One region of the Actinoplanes sp. CA-051413 genome, then DNA from elsewhere that is predicted to be linked to it. Evidence: riboswitches for the same ligand, from Rfam matches in the RefSeq annotation. Region 1 holds a riboswitch; each other region holds the start of a gene.
What was found. A riboswitch is a leader RNA that binds a small molecule or an ion and turns the genes downstream of it on or off. The one in region 1 is predicted to bind cyclic di-AMP.
Positions count from the first base shown of each region.

Region 2: it holds a riboswitch for cyclic di-AMP, as region 1 does, so the genes downstream of both, ACQP2Y_RS27465 (transglycosylase family protein) here and ACQP2Y_RS07135 (NlpC/P60 family protein) in region 1, are expected to answer to the same signal.
Region 3: it holds a riboswitch for cyclic di-AMP, as region 1 does, so the genes downstream of both, ACQP2Y_RS10180 (C40 family peptidase) here and ACQP2Y_RS07135 (NlpC/P60 family protein) in region 1, are expected to answer to the same signal.
Region 4: it holds a riboswitch for cyclic di-AMP, as region 1 does, so the genes downstream of both, ACQP2Y_RS02320 (coiled-coil domain-containing protein) here and ACQP2Y_RS07135 (NlpC/P60 family protein) in region 1, are expected to answer to the same signal.

Region 1 is NZ_CP192100.1:1,502,022-1,506,655, forward strand. Features, by position in the region: gene ACQP2Y_RS07130 (sigma-70 family RNA polymerase sigma factor) at 1-717, shown strand, start outside; gene ACQP2Y_RS07135 (NlpC/P60 family protein) at 803-1,729, opposite strand; cyclic di-AMP (ydaO/yuaA leader) riboswitch at 1,776-1,910, opposite strand; gene ACQP2Y_RS07140 (DUF3817 domain-containing protein) at 2,120-2,446, opposite strand; gene ACQP2Y_RS07145 (hypothetical protein) at 2,488-2,940, opposite strand; gene ACQP2Y_RS07150 (DUF6158 family protein) at 3,030-3,287, shown strand; gene ACQP2Y_RS07155 (DUF1360 domain-containing protein) at 3,304-3,873, shown strand; gene ACQP2Y_RS07160 (hypothetical protein) at 3,937-4,119, opposite strand; gene ACQP2Y_RS07165 (hypothetical protein) at 4,166-4,363, opposite strand.
Region 2 is NZ_CP192100.1:5,812,517-5,817,150, forward strand. Features, by position in the region: gene secD (protein translocase subunit SecD) at 1-1,610, shown strand, start outside; gene ACQP2Y_RS27460 (SAM-dependent methyltransferase) at 1,714-2,508, shown strand; gene ACQP2Y_RS27465 (transglycosylase family protein) at 2,564-3,190, opposite strand; cyclic di-AMP (ydaO/yuaA leader) riboswitch at 3,195-3,339, opposite strand; gene ACQP2Y_RS27470 (GNAT family N-acetyltransferase) at 3,513-4,370, opposite strand.
Region 3 is NZ_CP192100.1:2,127,897-2,132,530, forward strand. Features, by position in the region: gene ACQP2Y_RS10170 (type 1 glutamine amidotransferase) at 1-314, opposite strand, end outside; gene ACQP2Y_RS10175 (MurT ligase domain-containing protein) at 304-1,524, opposite strand; cyclic di-AMP (ydaO/yuaA leader) riboswitch at 2,048-2,168, shown strand; gene ACQP2Y_RS10180 (C40 family peptidase) at 2,175-2,987, shown strand; gene mraZ (division/cell wall cluster transcriptional repressor MraZ) at 3,448-3,879, shown strand; gene rsmH (16S rRNA (cytosine(1402)-N(4))-methyltransferase RsmH) at 4,131-4,634, shown strand, end outside.
Region 4 is NZ_CP192100.1:484,408-489,041, forward strand. Features, by position in the region: gene ACQP2Y_RS02310 (glycoside hydrolase family 65 protein) at 1-500, shown strand, start outside; gene ACQP2Y_RS02315 (coiled-coil domain-containing protein) at 564-1,583, opposite strand; cyclic di-AMP (ydaO/yuaA leader) riboswitch at 1,589-1,724, opposite strand; cyclic di-AMP (ydaO/yuaA leader) riboswitch at 2,003-2,152, shown strand; gene ACQP2Y_RS02320 (coiled-coil domain-containing protein) at 2,150-3,232, shown strand; gene ACQP2Y_RS02325 (ABC transporter ATP-binding protein) at 3,251-4,027, opposite strand; gene ACQP2Y_RS02330 (ABC transporter permease) at 4,032-4,634, opposite strand, start outside.

The DNA.
Region 1 (4,634 bases):
AAGCGGGCGAAGGATCTCTTCATTCGCGCCAACCTGCGACTGGTCGTGTCGATCGCCCGCCGTTACGTGCGCTCGGGCATGCCGATGCTCGACCTCATCCAGGAGGGCAACACCGGCCTCGTGCGCGCCGTCGAGAAGTTCGACTACGAGCGTGGCTACAAGTTCTCGACCTACGCGACGTGGTGGGTCCGCCAGGCCATCAGCCGGGCCATCGCCCAGCAGGAGCGCACCGTGCGCCTGCCCGTGCACCTGGTCGAGGACGTCAACCGGATGCGCAACGTCACCCGCCAGCTCGTCCGCGAGCTCGGCGCCGACCCGGAGCCTGCGCAGGTCGCCGCGGCGCTGGGCGTGACGGTGGAGCGCGTCACCGAGCTGACCCGCTGGGCCCAGGACACCGTGTCCCTGGACACCCCGGTGGGCGACGACGGCGACACCAACCTCGGCGACCTGGTCGCCGACAGCGATGCGCCGTCGCCCGAGGAGATCGTCCTGACCGCGCTGGAGCGTCAGCGCATCGAGGGACTGCTGAACCACCTCGACGACCGGTCGGCGGGCATCATGCGCGCCCGGTACGGCCTGGAGGACGGTCGCGAGCACTCGCTGACTGAGGTGGCGTCGCGGTTTTCGCTCTCTCGGGAGCGCATCCGCCAGCTGGAGATCCAGGCGCTCGGCCGGCTGCGTGAGCTGGCCCGGGCCGAGGGCCTGCAGGCCGCGTAAGGCAACCGCCAAGTACGGCGAAAGGCCGGTGACCCCCGAGGGGACACCGGCCTTTTCTCGTGCCTGCTGACTCAGGTCACCCGGCTCAGGTGACCCGGCCGTAGCCGTTCGGGGTCATGATGTCGATCGTGCGCTTCTTGACGGGCTGGCCCGCGCGGGAGGCGTCGATGATCTGGCCACCGCCGACATAGATGCCGACGTGTCCGTTGCTGCGGTAGAAGACCAGGTCGCCCGGCTTGAGCTCGGACCGCGAGATCCTGGTGGTCGCGCTGTACTGCGCGGCGGCGTTGTGCGGCAGCGACTTGCCGGCGGCCCGCCAGGCGGCGGAGGTCAGGCCCGAGCAGTCGTAACCGTTCGGCCCGTCCGCGCCGTAGTCGTACATGACGCCGAGGGCGTTGTAGGCGAAGGTGACAGCCTTACCGGCGGAGCCCGCGATGGACGGGATGTTGCCGGTGTACTTGCTGGACTTCTCGGTGGGAGAGCCGTAGGCGGCGGTGCGCATCGCGTACAGCTTCTTGAGGTCGCCCTCGATCTTCTTCTTGCGCGCGTTGAGGGCCTTGGCCTCGGCTTCCTGCTTCTTCTGGGTCGCCTTGAGGGCGGCCTGGCGCTCGGCGAAGTTCTCCGTCGTCGCGCGGTACTCCGCGATGTCGCGGCCGCGGCTGCGGGAGATCTGCTCGAGGATGCTCATCCTGTCCATGAGGTTGTCCGCGCCCTCGAGCACGACGTTCATGGTGCCGATGTTGCCGGTCTTGTACGCCGACGCCGCGATCGCGTCCATCTGCGTGCCGGCGGCCTCCAGCGCGGCCTTGGCCGGGGCCAGCGACGCGGCCAGCTTCTTTTCCTGGTCCTTGGTCTGCTTGAGGCTGATGTTCATCTTGTTGTACGACTCGACGACGTCCTCGAGCTGATCGGACGCCTTGTCGATCTTCTTCGTCAGCTCACTCGTCGACGGTTCCGCGTGTGCGGCGGTCGCGGTGGTGCCGGTGATCGCGATCGCCAGGGCGGCAACCACCAGCGCACGGAGCCTCGTGCGGGCGTGTGGCAACGGTTTGTGCCTTTCTTCCGCTCGGGCCGCCTACCGGGTTAGCTGACGGGTTCGGGGCGGGAAGAAGGCCCCTACCGCTCGCGCGGATTCACCCCGGTGCTGCTTCGGTTGGTTCCCCGGTTCGTCGTGGCGGAGGCGGTGACCGTGGGGGATCTGGTCGTCCGTTTCCGCCGGCGAGGATTCGGCGGCGTTGGCCGGCGCCACCGAGGGTGTGGCTGCGGACCGGACCAACCGCATTAACTTATCGGCGCGCGGCATTAACACAAGAGCCCGAAGAGTGACTTGCGCCAATGATCACAAATAAGAGAATGATCCCGATAACGGCGGGCAACAAATCCGTTCCGCAGCGTTACTTTCCTACTCTGCCATGGCCGGCGGGGAAGTGCGGGCGGCCGGGACCCACTTGTGCGAGACGACCCGTTCGGCCCAGAAGGAGAAGAACGGGATCGTGCCGGCCAGCATCACCAGCAGCATCCGGCCCAGCGGCCAGTGCGCCCGGCGGCTCAGGTCGAAGGCGGCGACCAGATAGACCATGTACAGGAAGCCGTGGATCGGGCCGATCGCGGCCACCACGGTGTCGTTGTCACCCAGGTACTTCAGCGGCATGCCGACCAGCACGAGCGCGATCAGGACCACGCCGACGATCCAGGCGATGATCCGGTAGCGGGTGAGGGCTCCCTGCATAGTGCACGTCCTTGAACTCGCTGGAACTCGACGGTCTGGACTCAGCCGGCGCTGGCGCGACGGCCGGGATAGTCGCTCGGCCGGGCTCCGGGGTGGGCGGCCAGCCAGCTGAGGTAGTCGTTGTAGGCGGCCAGCTCGGGATCGTCGTCGTCGGCCGGCGCCACCTGCGCCACCGGCACGCGGACCGGGCGGCGCACGGTCACCGGGGCATCCTGGCGCGGCACGGGCGGCTGCTCCTCCGGTTGTGGCTCCGCCTCCGCCGGTCCGTCCTGCTCGGCGGCGCGGGCCGCGCGGCGCTCCTGCTGGACCTCGCGGAACCAGATGAACACCACGAAGAGGGCGAACACCGGCCATTCGAAGGTGTAGCCCCAGCTGAGCGAATTGCCGCCGGTGGCCCGGCTGAACTGCCACCAGCCCAGGGCCAGGAAGCCGGCCACGAGCACGAGCGCCAGGATGTGGCGCGCGATCCACGCGGGGGTCCACAGCCCTTTCATGTCCCTCAGCGTACCGGCGGGTTTGGCGGCAGGGCGCACGGGCAACCGTTGCAGCAAGTACTTCAGCGACCGAGGAAGGGAGCGCCGTCATGACCGACGCCCGGCTCGACTCCGCCGGCGACGAGACCGTCGTCTCCGAGAACGGCATCGACCCCGCGGGGCTGGCCGACGACGATCTGTTCCGTGAGCTGGCCAGCCTGCACCGCACCCGGCTGCAGACGCTGCGGCACGGGCCCGACGCCGCCCTGGCCAACCACCTGCGGCGGACCGAGGAGCTGGAGAACGCGTACCTGTCCCGGTACCCCGGCCGTGAGGTCGATCCGGGCCGGCTCACCCAGGACTTCTGAGAGGACCCCGGACTTCATGATCTCCTCGGTACGCGGCCGGCTGAACCGGCTGCGGCGGGACTATGCACCTCACGAGCACCGGCCGCTGGACGGCTATGTCGCGACGATGGGGGCGTTCGGACTGCTCGCCGGCAGTCTGGCCGCCGCCGCCAAGCTGACCGCGAAGCCGGTACCGGACCGGCCGGCCACCGCCGACATCGTGTTGATCTCCATCGCGACGCACAAGCTGAGCCGGCTGATCGCCAAGGACGCGATCACCAGCCCGCTGCGCGCGCCGTTCACCCGCTATGCGGAGCCGGGCGGCAGCGGCGAGATCAACGAAGAGGTACGCGACCAGGGCAGCTCCCTGCGCCACTCCGTCGGTGAGCTGCTCAGCTGCCCGTTCTGCCTGGCGGTGTGGGTGGCCACCGGGCTGACCAGCGGCCTGGTCTTCGCGCCCCGGCTGACCCGGCTGGCGGCCACGGTCTTCACCGCCACGGCGGCGTCCGACTTCCTGCAGATGGCGTACTCCCTGGCCAAGGAGGCCGCGGAGGGTGACCACCAGAGCGACGAGAACGACCGGCCGGCGCTGGCCCAGGCGGCCTGACCCTGGAACGAGTAAGCCCCCGGCCGCTCGGCCGGGGGCTGTTCGCTGTGCTGGGTGATGCGGTCAGGGCGGGCCCTCACGCTCCAGGCCGGACCAGCCGCGCGAGCTCTCTTCCTCGCCCTTCTCGCCCTCGATGACCTCTCGGTCCACCGCGGTGTCGGAGTGTTCGCCGGCGAAGTCGCTGTCGCCGTCCGGTACGGCTTCCTCGTCGCCGAAGGCCGGCAGGCGTTCGTTCTGCTGGGTCATCTCGCTCCTTGGTCGGGCATCGAGGTCGTCGGGGCTTCGACGGGGATCAGGTGTCCAGCGCCCGCAGCGCCTCGGCCGCCTCGTCCTGGGCGTACTCCCCCTCGGGCAGCGCGTCGATGCGGGTCAGCGCGGTGGCGGGCAGGTCGGCGGCGATGGCCCCGCGCTGCAGGTCGGCGCTGCTGAGCCGTTCCTGCCCGGTGAAAGCCTCGTCGAGGTAGTCGTCCAGCACCTGGAAGTCACTCACGCTGCTTCGTCTACCCGGGGGGAGGGTCGTCAAACGGTGTGGCCTGAGTCACAACCGCTACCGGAATCGGCGGGCCCGGCCGACGGTTGGATCAGATGTCGGTGTGATCAGTGTCCCCGGGCCTCACCCTTTGCCTTCGCGGATTACCGTTCGGCTGGAGCCGCGTTGAGCCTTTCGCCGAGAGGCGACCTGCACACCGACATCTGCGATCGCGCCGCTCCCGGTCCGCCGGGAGCGGCGCTTTTGCGTCCGGGCAGACCTTCGCCCATCG
Region 2 (4,634 bases), 4.3 Mb from region 1:
ACGAGGTGATCAGCTCGCCCGAGGTGAGCCCCGAGGCGACCTGCGAGGTCGGCTTCGCCGGGGAGGCCATGCGGATCACCGGATCGTTCACCGCGGCCGAGGCGCGCGATCTCGCCCTGCTGATCAGGGCGGGTGCGCTGCCCGTGCCGGTGGACATCATCCAGCAGCAGGTGGTCGGGCCCACGCTGGGCCGGCAGGCGATCGAGGCGTCGGCGCAGGCGGCGCTCATCGGGGCGCTCGCGACCATCGCGTTCATCGTGGCGGTGTACCGCCTGGTCGGTGCGCTGGCGGCGGTGGCGCTGGTCGCGTACGGGTTGATCTCCTACGCCGCGCTGCTGGCGGTCGGCGCCACCCTGACCCTGCCCGGCCTGGCCGGGTTCGTGCTCGCCATCGGGATGGCGGTCGACGCCAACGTGCTCGTCTTCGAACGGGCCAGAGAGGAGTACGCCGGCCGGCCCACCCTGCGCAGCGCGATCCGCGGCGGCTTCGCCCGGGCCTGGTCCGCGATCGTCGACTCCAACGTGACCACGCTGGTGGCCGCCGCCCTGCTGTTCCTGCTCGCCTCCGGCCCGGTACGCGGCTTCGGCGTCACCCTGGGCATCGGCGTGCTGGCGTCCATGTTCACCGCGCTGGTGCTGACCCGGCTGCCGGCCGAGGCCCTGTTGCGCCGGCGGTGGCTGGTCGTGCGCCCACGGTGGAGCGGCATCGCCCACGCCGGCCGGGTCCGCCGGGCGATCGAGTCCCGCGGCCCGGACCTGATGCGCCGCCGGCGACTGTGGCTGGCCGTCTCGGCGGCGGCGGTGCTGCTCTCCATCGGCGGCGTCGCCACCCGCGGGCTGAACCTCGGCGTCGAGTTCACCGGCGGCCGCATGGTCGAGTACGCCACCAGCCGGCCACTGTCGACCGACGCGGCCCGGGCAGCCGTGGAAGCCGCGGGCGTCGACCGGGCCGTGGTCACCCAGGTCGGCCAGGGCAACGTCTCGGTGCGGGCGGGCGCCTTCGACGACGCCACCGAGCAACGCGTACGCGCCTCGCTCGGCACGGCCGGCGGCGGGGACATACAGCAGTTACGGGACGACAAGGTCGGGCCCAGCCTCGGCGCCGAGCTGCGGGACAAGGCGCTGCTCGCGGTGGCGATCGCTCTCGGCGCGCAGCTCGCGTACCTGTCGGTGCGGTTCCAGTGGCGCTGGAGTGCGGCGGCGGTGCTGGCGATGGTCCACGACGTGGTCATCCTCATCGGGGTGTTCGCCTGGCTCGGCAAACCCGTCGATGGCGTGTTCCTGGCCGCGGTGCTGACCGTGGTCGGCTACTCGGTCAACGACTCGGTGGTGGTCTTCGACCGGATCCGGGAACTGGTCCACGGCCAGCGCAAGATCAGCCCCAGGCTGCGGGTGCCGTTCGCGCGGCTGGCCAACACGGCGTGCCTGCAGACGGTCCCGCGTACGGTCAACACCGGGCTCGGGGCGGTGTTCATCCTGGCCGCCCTGGCCACCCTGGGCGGGGCGTCGCTGGTGGACTTCGCCGTGGCGCTGCTGGTGGGGATCGTGGTGGGCACGTACTCGTCGGTGTTCCTGGCCACGCCGCTGGCGATCACCTTCCGGTCCCGCTGACCCGGGGCAGCGGGGTGGGCGCCGCCGTGCGCCCACCCCGCTGCTTCTCGGAGTAGGGTTCCCGCCACCGATCGATGCCGCCGGCAGCGGAAGGACGAGCCCGATGACGGATCCCGCGCAGCTCAACGCAGACCTGCCGCACTCCGCGCGGGTCTGGAACTACCTGCTCGGCGGCAAGGACAACTTCGCGGCGGACCGGGAGGCGGCCGACTACGCCGTCAGGCTGATGCCCGAGCTCGTGCTGTCGGCCCGGGCCAACCGGCAGTTCCTCGGCCGGGCCGTGCGGTTCCTGGCCGGCGAGGGCCGGATCCGCCAGTTCCTGGACGTCGGCACCGGGCTGCCCACCGCCGACAACACCCACGAGGTGGCCCAGGCGGTCGCCCCGGACGCCCGCGTCGTCTACGTCGACAACGACCCGCTGGTCCTGACGCACGCCTGCGCGCTGCTGACGAGCAGCCCCGAGGGGGCCACCGACTACCTCGCGGCCGACGTCCGCGATCCGCAGGCCATCCTCCGGGCCGCCGCCACCACACTGCACTTCGAGCGACCCACCGCCGTGGTGCTGTCCGGCATCCTCAACTTCGTCATGGACGACGCCGAGGCCCGGTCGGTCGTCGAGCAGTTCATGGCCGCGGTGCCCGCCGGCAGCTACCTGTTGATCTCGCATCCGACCACGGAGGTCAACGGCGAGGCCGTCGAGGCGTCGATGCGGCAGTGGAACGAGAGCGGCGCGGCGCCGATCAGGACCCGCACCATCGAGGAGATCCGCGGCTTCTTCGACGGGCTGGAGCTGCTCGACCCCGGCGTCGTGACCTGCACGGCCTGGCGGCCGGACCCGCGGCACCCCGGCATCACCGAGGTCGTGTCCGAGTTCGTCGCGGTGGGCCGCAAGCCCTGAGCACCGGTGGGGGGGCCCGGCTGCCCCACGGGGGCAAGGCAGCCGGGCCGGCTCATCACAGCGACAGGCGCTGACCGGGGAAGATCAGGTTGGGGTTGCCGCCGAGCTGCGCCCGGTTGAGCTGGTACAGCGCCCGCCAGCCGCCCTTGACGTGCTGGGCCGCCGCGATCTTGGCGAGCGTGTCACCGGACTTCACCGTGTAGTGCCGGCCGGTGGCCTTGACCGACGTGCGCTTGGTCGCCGCCGACTTCTTGTGCGTGGTGGTACGCGACGCCGTGGCCTTCTTGCCGCTCGACGAGGAACCGCCGGTGTTCTTCGCCTGGTAGGACTTCGACGAGCCGGCCTTCTTGCCACACACCGGCCACGCGCCGATGCCCTGGCCGTCGAGCACCTTCTCGGCGATGCGGATCTGCTCCGCGCGGCTCGCCTTGTTGGCGGTGCTCGCGTACTTGCCGCCGCCGTACGCCTTCCACGTGCTGCGGCTGAACTGCAGGCCACCGTAGTAGCCGTTACCGGTGTTGATGCTCCAGTTGCCACCGGACTCGCACTGCGCGATCGCGTCCCAGTTGACACTGGACTGCGCCGCGGCCGGAGAGGCCGGGCCCAGCAGAGCGACGGTGCCCGCGGCACCGGCCACGACCAGGCCGAGGGCGCGCAGGGACTGCTTGTGGATCTGTGCCATCGAGTGAACCTCCACGCCTGCGAGGTCAGCTGTCGGGTTCGGGCTGAGGTTGCCCGGCCGCTGTGGTGCCGCGGCTTCACCCCGAGGCGCGCGGTGAGCGCGCCGGAGAACCTGTGGGTCCCCCGCTCCATGCCTGAGTTGAGTTCCCAGCCCGGTCGGCGGCAGGACTCGGCGTTACCGACCGCGGGGCCCGCGTCAGCGGACCGGCCGACGGTAACCACGTTCCCCGCCGCGGAGCCAACCTCCGGGGGCCTAACGTGACGTTGTTCTCAGCTTTTGCCCACTTTTGATCTTGGCCAGAATCGGGGCAAGACGGTCAATATCACCGGCCGTACTCCCCGGGGCCGCGGGTGAGGACGTACCAGCCGTCACGGTCGAAGCCGGCGAAACGCAACCGGTCGGCGAGCAGGGTGCTCAGCGTCTCCCGTACGGCGACCCGCCAGTCCTTGGCCGCACCCGGAGCCCGGCGGCGCAGACTCTCGATGTCCTCCGGCACAGCCACCACCACGGTCTGCCCCCGGAACGAGCCCGGCACCGGCCCACCGGTGCCCGAACGGCGCAGCGCCACGGTGGCCGTCGGCGTCCGCACGCAGCGCACCGGCTTGCCGGCGCTGGCGGAGACGACCGCCGGGGCGGCGAGGTCCCAGCGCACCATCAACCGGTCGCTGTCGTCGTCGCCGTTGATCCGGTCGTGCATCGGGCCGTAGAAGTTCGCCAGGTACTCCGTCGGCACCGCGCCCAGCTTGGCCAGGTTGAAGTAGGCGTTGCGGGCCACCAGCGGGTCGAACGTCCAGCTGATCGTGCTGATGCCGCGCTGCAGGGCCCAGACCCGCTGGTGCTGCTTGAGCGCGAAGCCGACGTTGCGTCCGGCCGCGGTGGCGGACACCCCGGCGATGTGGCTGTGCAGCTCGCGCTCGCCCGGAGCGGCGAAGAACGCCACCGCGGCCCCGACCAGGGTGCCGCCGTCGAAGGCACCGGCCACGTAGTTGCCCGACTTCGCCAGCGCGCGCAGCAGCTCGGTGCTCAGCAGCGGGCCGCTCGCGTCGTCCTGCCAGATGCCGGCCAGCATCCGGTCCAGCGTGGTCAGCTCGGCCAGGCTGCTCACCGGGCGGACCAGCACCCGCGCGGCCCGCGCGGCCACCGTGGCCGCCTCCATCGCCGCCACGATCACCCTGCTCACGACGGCGGCTCCGGAGCGGACACGTCGGCGGCCGGGCCGGCGACGAGGGTCGCGAGATCCATGTGTGCTCACCTTCGGCGGTGACGGGTGTGCTCAGCGTAGGCCCCGGCCGGGCCGTCCGGGGGGCGTCCGAACCCTGAGGTCTACCCGTCTTGACCAGCCTTTCTCCCCGAAGGTCCAGAAAGGGTGGACATCAAGTGATCTCTTGCCGGCGGCCTCGCGTATCTTGACGTACCGGTCGGCACCCCCGTGGCCACCGGCCTT
Region 3 (4,634 bases), 630 kb from region 1:
AACGAGCTGCCGAACAGCTGGTAACCGGCGCACACGGCGAGCACGGCCGCGCCCTGGTGGACGGCCCGGTGCAGGCCGCCGTCGGCGATCAGCCGCTGGGCGGCCAGCGCCTGCGGGCCGTCCTCGCCGCCGCCGATCAGGTAGATGTCGGCGGTGGTGGGCATGGCCTGGTCCGAGCGGACCTCGTACGTCTCCACCGGGATGCCCCGCAGCGCGGCGCGGCGGCCGAGGATCAGCAGATTCCCCCGATCGCCGTACGTGGAGAGCAGGTCCGGGTAGATCCAGACGATCCGCAGGGTGCTCTCAGTTGACACGGTCCAACTCCGCTCGGATGTCCTGGAACGCCGTGTAGTTGGCGATCACTTCTAGCCGGCCGGGCGGGCTGGCCTGCACCGCCTCGTCGAAGGTATGCACGTGCCGGAAGGCGACATCGTTCACTTCCAGCCGGACCGCCAGGTCGTAGGCCCGGTCGCCGGTGATCAGCACCTGCCGGCCGCGCAGCGGGGAGAAGTCGACGTCGTAGAGCCAGGACGTGTCGAAGCCGTCGGGGTCGCGGGCGTTGATCGACAGCAGGGTGGGGGCCACCTCGGCCATGTCGAACGCCTCGAGCCAGCTGGCCGGGTTCTTGGCCAGCAGCAGCCGGATGTTGCGGCCGTCGCGTTCCACCTGGGCGTAGCGGCCTGCCACCGACGAGACGCCGGCCAGCCGGGGGACGGCCTCTATCGGGCGGACGCCGAACTCGGCGGCCACGGCCAGCGCGGTGGCGGCGTTGCCCAGGTTGACGTGCCCGGGCAGCTGGAGCTTGACCAGGTGCCAGTCGCCGCGGGGGTCGATGACGCCGTCGTCCTCGACGGTCCACTGGGCCTGCGGGCGGCGCAGCGGGCACCCGGTGCAGCGCCAGTCGCCGTTGGCGCGTTCGATCGGGGAGCCGCACTCCGGGCAGACGAACGAGTCGTCGTGCCAGCGCTGGCCGGCGCTGAACCAGACGACGTGCTCGGTGTTGACCGCCGCCCAGACCACCATCGGGTCGTCGGCGTTGGCGACCACGTGCACGTCGGGGTGGGCGGCCAGGGCGGTCCGCCACATCTGGGCCATCATGGCGACTTCCTTGGCCCGGTCGAGCTGGTCGCGGGAAAGGTTGAGCAGTGCCACCACCCGCGGGGTGGTCTCGTCGATGACCCGGGCCAGGTAGTGCTCGTCGACCTCGAGCACCGCGAACGGGGTGGCACCGGCCTTGGCCAGGGCCGAGGTGTGCCCGGTGGGCATGTTGGCGCCGAAGGAGTTGGTGGCGACCGGGCCCAGCACGCCGAGGGCGGCCGCGGTGAACCGGGTCGTGGTCGTCTTGCCGTTGGTGCCCGAGACCAGCGCGATCGCGCGGCCGGCGGCGAGGTTCTTCAGCAGGTCAGGATCGATCTTGAGACCGATCCACCCGCCGATCACCGAGCCGTCGCCGCGGCCGGCCGCCCGTGAGAGCGCCGCAGCGGTTCGCGACACGGAGGTCGCGACCTTGGCCCGTAGGGGCATCTTCCCGTCCGTCACGGCGACGAGGGTACCGGAAACGGACACTACGTCGAGTGGCCCCGGGGTCTGTCCAGGGGTATCCGCCGCCGGGCCGCCCCCTCGGCCGAACGGATGATCTCCACTACGCCGCCTGTCGCCGAGTTTGCGCCGGTGGGGGCGTTTACGGTCACATTCTCCCGACCTCGGTCCGGCCCATGATCGACCCCGATGGGGCTTTTTATGTGTTGTGTTTCACCCGTAACCTTCGACCCAAAGTGATCATCCCATCACCAGGTGCACCGGCATTTGTCACGGCCTGGTTACAAACCGGACAGCGATCCACGTGCCAAATACGGAGAGTAGTCGAGCGGAGCCCTGCAGTCCGCCGGGAAATCGGGTAGCAAGGGTGAGCCGGTGAGCGCCCGCTCGCCGCTCGCACCGCATCGGACCACGCCGAGCCCTGCCCCGGTCCGGGTGGCGCGACCACACGCACGCGAACAACAACACAGGCATACGGGGGCAGGGACGGGGGACCCAGATTCGGTCCACGGGGCACGCGCCACTTGCGGCGTACCGCGGGGATCTTGGGGTGAAGCCACCATCGGTGGCCGGGCAACCTTCCCGCCCGAACCCGACAGCTAACCTCGCAGGCGTGCCGGAGGGATATCTCTACCGTGCACGAAAGCACCTCGCACCGGCGTCGTCGTACCGTTGGCACCGGTCCCATCGCTCTGTCCCTGGGTCTCAGCCTCGCGGCCAGCCAGCTGATCGGCACCCCGGCGGCCTCCGCCGCTCCGGCGCCCGTCACGGCGGCCGCGGCGGCAGCCGTCAAGCCCAAGCTCACGAACTCCTACAACAGGAGGGCAGTGAAGAAGGGTCAGACGGTCCGGGTGACCGCGAAGCTCATCAACCCGAAGACCGGCAAGGGCGTCAAGGGCGCCAAGGTCAGGCTGCAGATCCGTGGCGGCAAGGCGTGGAAGACCTGGGTCACCCGGTCGACCGACGCCAAGGGTGGCGTCTCGATCCTGACCAAGCCCGGCTCGTCGCTGTACTACCGCACCGTCTTCTCTGGCGGCAAGGGCTACACCGCGGTGCGCAGCGGCCAGACCAAGATCACCGTGCGCGTCACCCAGAACAAGGCGGCCAAGGTGCTGGCCGAGGCGGCCAAGCACAAGGGCGCGCCGTACAAGTTCGGTGCTTCCGGTCCGAACCGGTTCGACTGCTCCGGCTACACCATGTACGTCTACAAGAAGGCCGCCGGTAAGAAGCTGCCGCACAAGGCCAACTCGCAGCAGCGGTACGGCAAGGCCGTCGGCAAGGGCAGCAAGAAGGCCGGCGACCTCCTGGTCTTCCGTTCCGGCTCCTACGGCACCCACGTCGGCATCTACGCCGGCGGCGGGTACATGTGGGCCGCCCCGCACACGGGTGACAAGGTCAAGAAGCAGAAGGTCTACGGCAAGAACTACGTCGTGCGCCGCCTCGTCTGAGTTCCGCTCAGCGGTACGGTCAACGGCAGCACCAGTAAGAGCAGTACGACAGTTCAGTGGGGCGCGACCCGGTACGGGGTCGCGCCCCACTGTCATGTCCGCTCCACTTTCTCCTCCACTTTCCTCCCCGATGAGGTGCCCAAGGGCAGCCGCGCCTTCCCCAACGCCCGAATTCGGGGGACTTTCGTGCCCGGGTGGGCGGCATGTCGGAAAGTGGACCATGGTGCGGCCCGCCCGGCCCTCCACTTCCACCCCACCGGCTCTGACGTGCGGATACATCCGCGAATCGGGTTCGCGGAAGCCGTCATTCTGGTTGCGAGTGGAGGGAAGTGGAGTAGAGTGGAGCGCAGTGGCAGGGCCTGAGGAGGAGCTGAATCCGAGGGGATTTGCCGGCCCAGACGACAGGTGATCCGCACAGAGCTGGCTCTGCGGCGGCGCCCGGGGCAGGGGGGTTGGGCCGATGTTCCTCGGCACGCACACCCCGCGCCTGGACGACAAGGGCCGACTGATCCTTCCGGCGAAGTTCCGCGACGAGTTGGCGGGAGGTGTCGTGATCACCAAGGGGCAGGAGCGTTGCCTGTACGTCTTCCCGATGCCGGAGTTCCAGCGGATCGCCGACCAGCTGCGCGAACAGCCGGTCACCCACAAGGCCGCCCGGGCCTACAGCCGGGTGTTCTTCGCCAGTGCGCACGACGAGATCCCCGACAAGCAGGGCCGGGTCACCATCCCGGCGCATCTTCGGGAGTATGCGGCGCTGAACCGCGAGCTCGTGGTGATCGGGGCGAGCACGCGGGTGGAGATCTGGGACAAGCAGTCCTGGGAGCAGTACCTCTCGGCGAGCGAGGACGACTTCGCCGACATCGAGGAGGGGGTGCTGCCCGGCGGATTGTGAGGCGTGGCACCTGTGGGCCAGTGAAACGGCCCGGACGTCGCTGCCGCCGTACTGCGAGATCTCCAGCCGCTCCCGCTCCTGGCGCCTCTTCCCCGGTGCCAGGCGTGTGTCCGGTCGGGCGCGCCCGATGGCAACGGGCACGAGCGGATGGGGATCTGGCGGTACGGACAGACGACCGGGCTGTGCCGGCACCGGGGATCGGTGCGGGTCGGACCGGGTGAGCGCGGAAAGAGCAGGCAATGGGGGTCAGGATGGGCGAGCTTCGCGGCACACACGTGCCGGTGCTGCTCGAGCGCTGCCTCGAGTTGCTCGCCCCCGCGCTCGCGCTGCCGGGCGCGGTGCACGTCGACTTCACTCTGGGCCTGGGCGGGCACGCAGAGGCAGTGCTGGAACGGCACCCGGACGTGGTCCTGATCGGACTCGACCGGGACACCGAGGCGCTCGCGCACTCCCGGCAGCGGCTGGCGCGGTTCGCGGACCGGACCCACTTCGTGCACGCGGTCTACGACGAGCTGCCGGCGGTGCTGGCCGACCTCGGATACCGGCACTTCCACAGTGGCCTGTTCGACCTCGGTGTCTCGTCGCTCCAGCTGGACGAGCCGGACCGTGGGTTCGCCTACGCCCGGGACGCGCCGCTGGACATGCGGATGGACCAGTCGCGCGGGATCACCGCGGAGGAGGTCGTCAACGGCTACGAGCCCGGCGAGCTCGTCCGCATCCTGCGGGTGTACGGCGAGGAGAAGTTCGCCACCCGG
Region 4 (4,634 bases), 1.0 Mb from region 1:
CCGTGCGGGACTCGTCGCTGTCGGCCTGCATCCAGGCCGTCATGGCCGCCGAGGTGGGCTTCGTGGAGCTGGCCCACGACTACCTGGGCGAGGCCGCCCTGATGGACCTGCACGACCTGCACCAGAACGCGCGGGACGGCGTGCACGTGGCGTCCCTGGCCGGTTCCTGGATCGCCCTGGTGGCGGGCCTGGGCGGCATGCGTGACTCCAACGGGCAGCTCTCCTTCGCGCCCCGGCTGCCGAGCCGGATCAACGCGCTGGAGTTCTCGCTGCTCTGGCGCGGCCTGCGGCTGCGGGTGGAGGTCACGGCCGACGAGGTCACCTACTCGCTGCGCAACGGCGGTGGGTCGGCGCGTCTGGACCTGCTGCACCACGGCAAGGAGGTCACCATCACCCAGGTGAAGCCGGTCGTGCTGCCGATCCCGCCGGCGCCGCCGACGGGCCCCGCGCCCAGCCAGCCGGCCGGTCGCGCCCCGGTGCGCCGGAACACCGGAGTCTGATTCAACAACGAAGAAGCCCCCGTCCTCCTCGCGGAGGACGGGGGCTTCTCTGCGCTCGCCGCGCTAAAGCATCGAGACGTGTACGTGGTCCGTGTGATCACTGGGACCGTGGTACGACTTCCAGCCCGTGGCCGGGAACCAGATCTGTTTGTTCCAGATGACGTAGAGGATGCCGAGCCGGTCGGCGTTACGCACCAGGAAGGCCATCAGGTTGTTGCCGTACTCGCGGGTGTCCTGGTTGTGCCAGCGGGCGAAGCCGCTCTTCTGCAGGGACCAGTCGCAGGCACGGCCCTTGGGATGCTCGAACGGGCCGCCGTTGCGATGACAACCGACGAACCGGTTGAACTTCGCCTTCTTCACTTCCTTGTACATGTGGAAGGTGCGTGCGGTGATGCAGCCACCGGTCGTCGGGTCGTCGACGTTGCAGCTCTCCGGGCTGAACTCACCGTCGGAGTTGCGGGGCGCCGGGGCGGCCTTCGGCGACTTGGCGAGCACGAAGCCACCCGTCACCGTGGTGCCACCCACCTGGGCCAGCGCCTTCTCGGCCGACTCCTTCTGCTTCTCCATCAGCGCGAGGTTCTGCTTCTGCGCCTTGACCTCCTGGTCCAGGCGCGTCTTGTTGGCGGTCACCTCGTCGATGGCCTGGTCCAGCTCGCGCAGCTTGCCGTCGTTGAGGGCGTTGATCTCCTCCAGGGAGACCGCCTTCTTGAGGAAGCCGTCCGGGCTGGAGGTGTTGAGCAGGAAGCCCATCGTCGAGATGCCGCCGGTGCGGTACTGCTGAGCGGCGACCGCGCCCACCTCGGGCAGCAGCAGGTCGCGCTTCGCCTCGGCGTTCTTGACCTTGAGGGCGAGGCCGAGCTGGGTCTTGGTCGACTTGGCGACTGCCGCCCGGGCTGTCAGATAGCGCCGGCCCGTGGAGTCCAGCACGTCGTTCAGCAGCGGGTTGTCGTCGCCGTCGTCGGCGGTGGCCGACTTGGTGTCGTCCGGATCGGCGTTCGCCGGGGATGCGGGCGCGAGCATCATCGTGACCGCGGCGAGCGGTGCCAGGGCGAGGATCAGCCACCGGCGGGGTCTTGCCGTCATTCAGAATCCTTCCGCGTGACCACCGGCCGGGTTAGCTGACGGGTTCGGGACGGAAGCGATCCCTACCACTGACTCGTGGATTCACCCCGGTAGTTCTGTGGTTCCCCGGCTCATCTTGCGACGATTAGATGGTGGGCTGCCGGCGCCTTGGGGGCAGCGCCTTCTGGCAGTGACCGGCGGCCAGCTTACCTGACAACGGCCGAAGTGGCAGTGCTGCCGCGAACGGTAAAACGGTTACCAGGCAACGACTTTCCGTCACCGCTCGATGGAATGACGCAGGTCATAGCCCGTAACGACGTATCAATGTGAGTCGTTGCATTCTTTCCGTCGATTGCTCACCATCAGTGCACGATCGATTGCGTACGGTGTGACGACTGTCGATTCCTAGCATTGCTGGGTAGTGTTCGTCACGGTCTCAGCGCAGACCGCCGCCTAATCGCCGCACGGCGAGCCGGGGAACCACTTGAGTAATGGGGTGAATCCGATCCGCGCACCCCCGCGCGATCGGTAGGGATCGCTTCCGTCCCGAACCCGTCAGCTAACTCGGTCGGCGGCCGACGGAAGGAATGTTCGTGAGGCTCACCCCTGTCCGCCGGCGATTAGCGACCGTGCTCGCGGTCCTCGTCGCCACCTCGGGGCTGGCGCTCGCCGCCCCGACCTCCGCCTCCGCCGCACCCCGCCCCTTCGCCGCGCCGGGCGACTCGGGCGACGACGGCGAGGGCGGTTCGAAGTCCCTCATCAAGCAGCTCGAGGCGGCGTCCAAGGGCTTCGTCGAGGCCCAGGAGGCGCTGGACCGCTCCAAGAAGCGCCAGCGGGAGCTGACCGCCAAGCTCAAGGAGCTCGACACCCAGCTCGGCCCCAAGCAGGCGGCGCTGGACGAGATCGTCCAGCGGGCTTACCGCACCGGGCGGCTCGGGCCGATGACGGCGATGATCACCGCCGACTCCACCGGCAGCATGCTGGACCGGGCGCAGACCCTGGAGACCATCGCCGTCAAGCAGGACCGCGCGGTGCGCGACCTGAAGGACAGCCGGGACCAGCAGGCGCAGGCCAAGACGGCGATCGACACCGCTGTCCGCGAGCAGCAGCGCCAGCTCACCGTCATGGCCAAGCGCAAGAACCAGGCGGAGAGCGCCCTCAAGGCCGCCAACGCCGCCAGCGGGTCGAGCGACTCGTCGTCGTCCGGCGGCGGTTCCTCCAGCGGCGGCGGCAGCAGCTCGCTGGCCGCGCCCGCGCCGCGCAACTCGGACGGCTCACTGCCGAGCGAGTCGTGCAGCGTCAACGACCCGACTACGACCGGCTGCATCACGCCGCGCACACTGCACGCGATGCAGGAGGCGAAGAAGGACGGCTTCAACCACTTCATCGCCTGCTTCCGCCACCAGAACAGCGGCGAACATCCGAAGGGGCGGGCCTGCGACTGGGCCGCAGACAAGGGCGGCTTCGGCGGCGACGCGACCGGGGCCAGCAAGGACTACGGCAACCGGCTGGCGGACTACTTCATCCACAACGCGAGCCGGCTCGGCATCCTGTACGTCATCTGGTACCGGCGGATCTGGCTGCCTAGCAGCGGCTGGAAGTCGTACTCCGGTGCCGGCGGCGACCCGTCGAGCGACCACACCAACCACGTGCACATGTCGATGCGCTGACCCGGGGGAGTGCGGGGCCTACCGCTTGACGTAGGCCTCGTACTCCTTCAGCACGTCGTCGGTCGGGCCGTCGGCGCGGATCAGGCCCGACTCCAGCCAGATGGCCCGCTCGCAGGTGTCGCGGATCGACTGCTCGCTGTGGCTCACCAGGAAGACGGTGCCGGCCTGCGCGCGCAGATCCCGGACCCGCTGCTCACTGCGCCGGCGGAACTTCGCGTCGCCGGTGGCCAGCGCCTCGTCGATGAGCAGCACGTCGTGCTGCTTGGCGGCCGCGATGGCGAACCGCAGCCGGGCTCCCATGCCGGACGAGTACGTCCGCATCGGCAGCGAGCTGAAGTCACCGCGCTCGTTGATGCCGGAGAAGTCGATGATGTCCTTGGTCTTGCTCTTCACCTCGGCCGGCGACATGCCCATGGCCAGGCAGCCCAGGACCACGTTGCGCTCACCCGGCAGGTCGTTCATCAGGGCGGCGCTGACGCCGAGCAGGGACGGCTGGCCGGCCGCGTAGATCGCACCGCGCTCGACCGGCAGCAGCCCGGCGATCGCCCGCAGCAGCGTGGACTTGCCCGAGCCGTTGGTGCCGATCAGGCCGACGGCCTCACCCTTGTACGCGACGAAGCTCACACCCTTGATGGCGTGCACCTCGCGCATGGTCGCCGGCTTGGTGCCGGTGACGAGCCGCTTGAAGCTGGCGAGCGGGCTGCCGGTGCCCGGGGTCGCCGACTGCTGGATCCGATAGACCACGTGGGCGTCGTCGACGATGACCGTCGGGTCACGCCGGTCGCTGCCGGTCATGTTGTCAGCCACGGCCGTAGCCCTTCTCTCCGCGCCAGAAGTAGACGTAACCCCCGAGACCCACCACGAACGTCCAGGCGAGCGCCTCCAGCCACATCACCGTGGGACTCGCCGCGAGCGGCACGTCCTCCATCAGCGCGTGCCGCATGAGGTCGATGAACACCAGCATCGGGTTCGCCTCCACCAGGGTCAGTTTCCAGCCGCTGAGATGCTCGGTGAAGCGGGTGACCGGGTAGAGCACCGCCGACAGGTAGAGCCACATCCGCATGACGAACGGGATGAGGTTCCGGACGTCCGGGATCTTGCTGCCCAGCCGGGCCCCGGCCAGGGCCAGGCCGGCGTTGAACACGGCCTGGAGCAGGAAGATCGGCACGATGAGCAGCCACTCCAGGGTGATCGGCTCGCCGAAGCCGACCACGATGACCATCAGCACGGCCAGCGAGGCGAGCGTGTTGCGGACCTCGACCATGGTGATGGCCAGGGGCAGGCTGCCTCTCGGGAAGTGCAGGGCCCGGATCAGCCCGAGGTTGCCGGTGATCGCCTGGATGCCGGCCGACACCGTGGACTGGGTGAAGCCGAAGATGAACACGCCGGTGCACAGGTACGC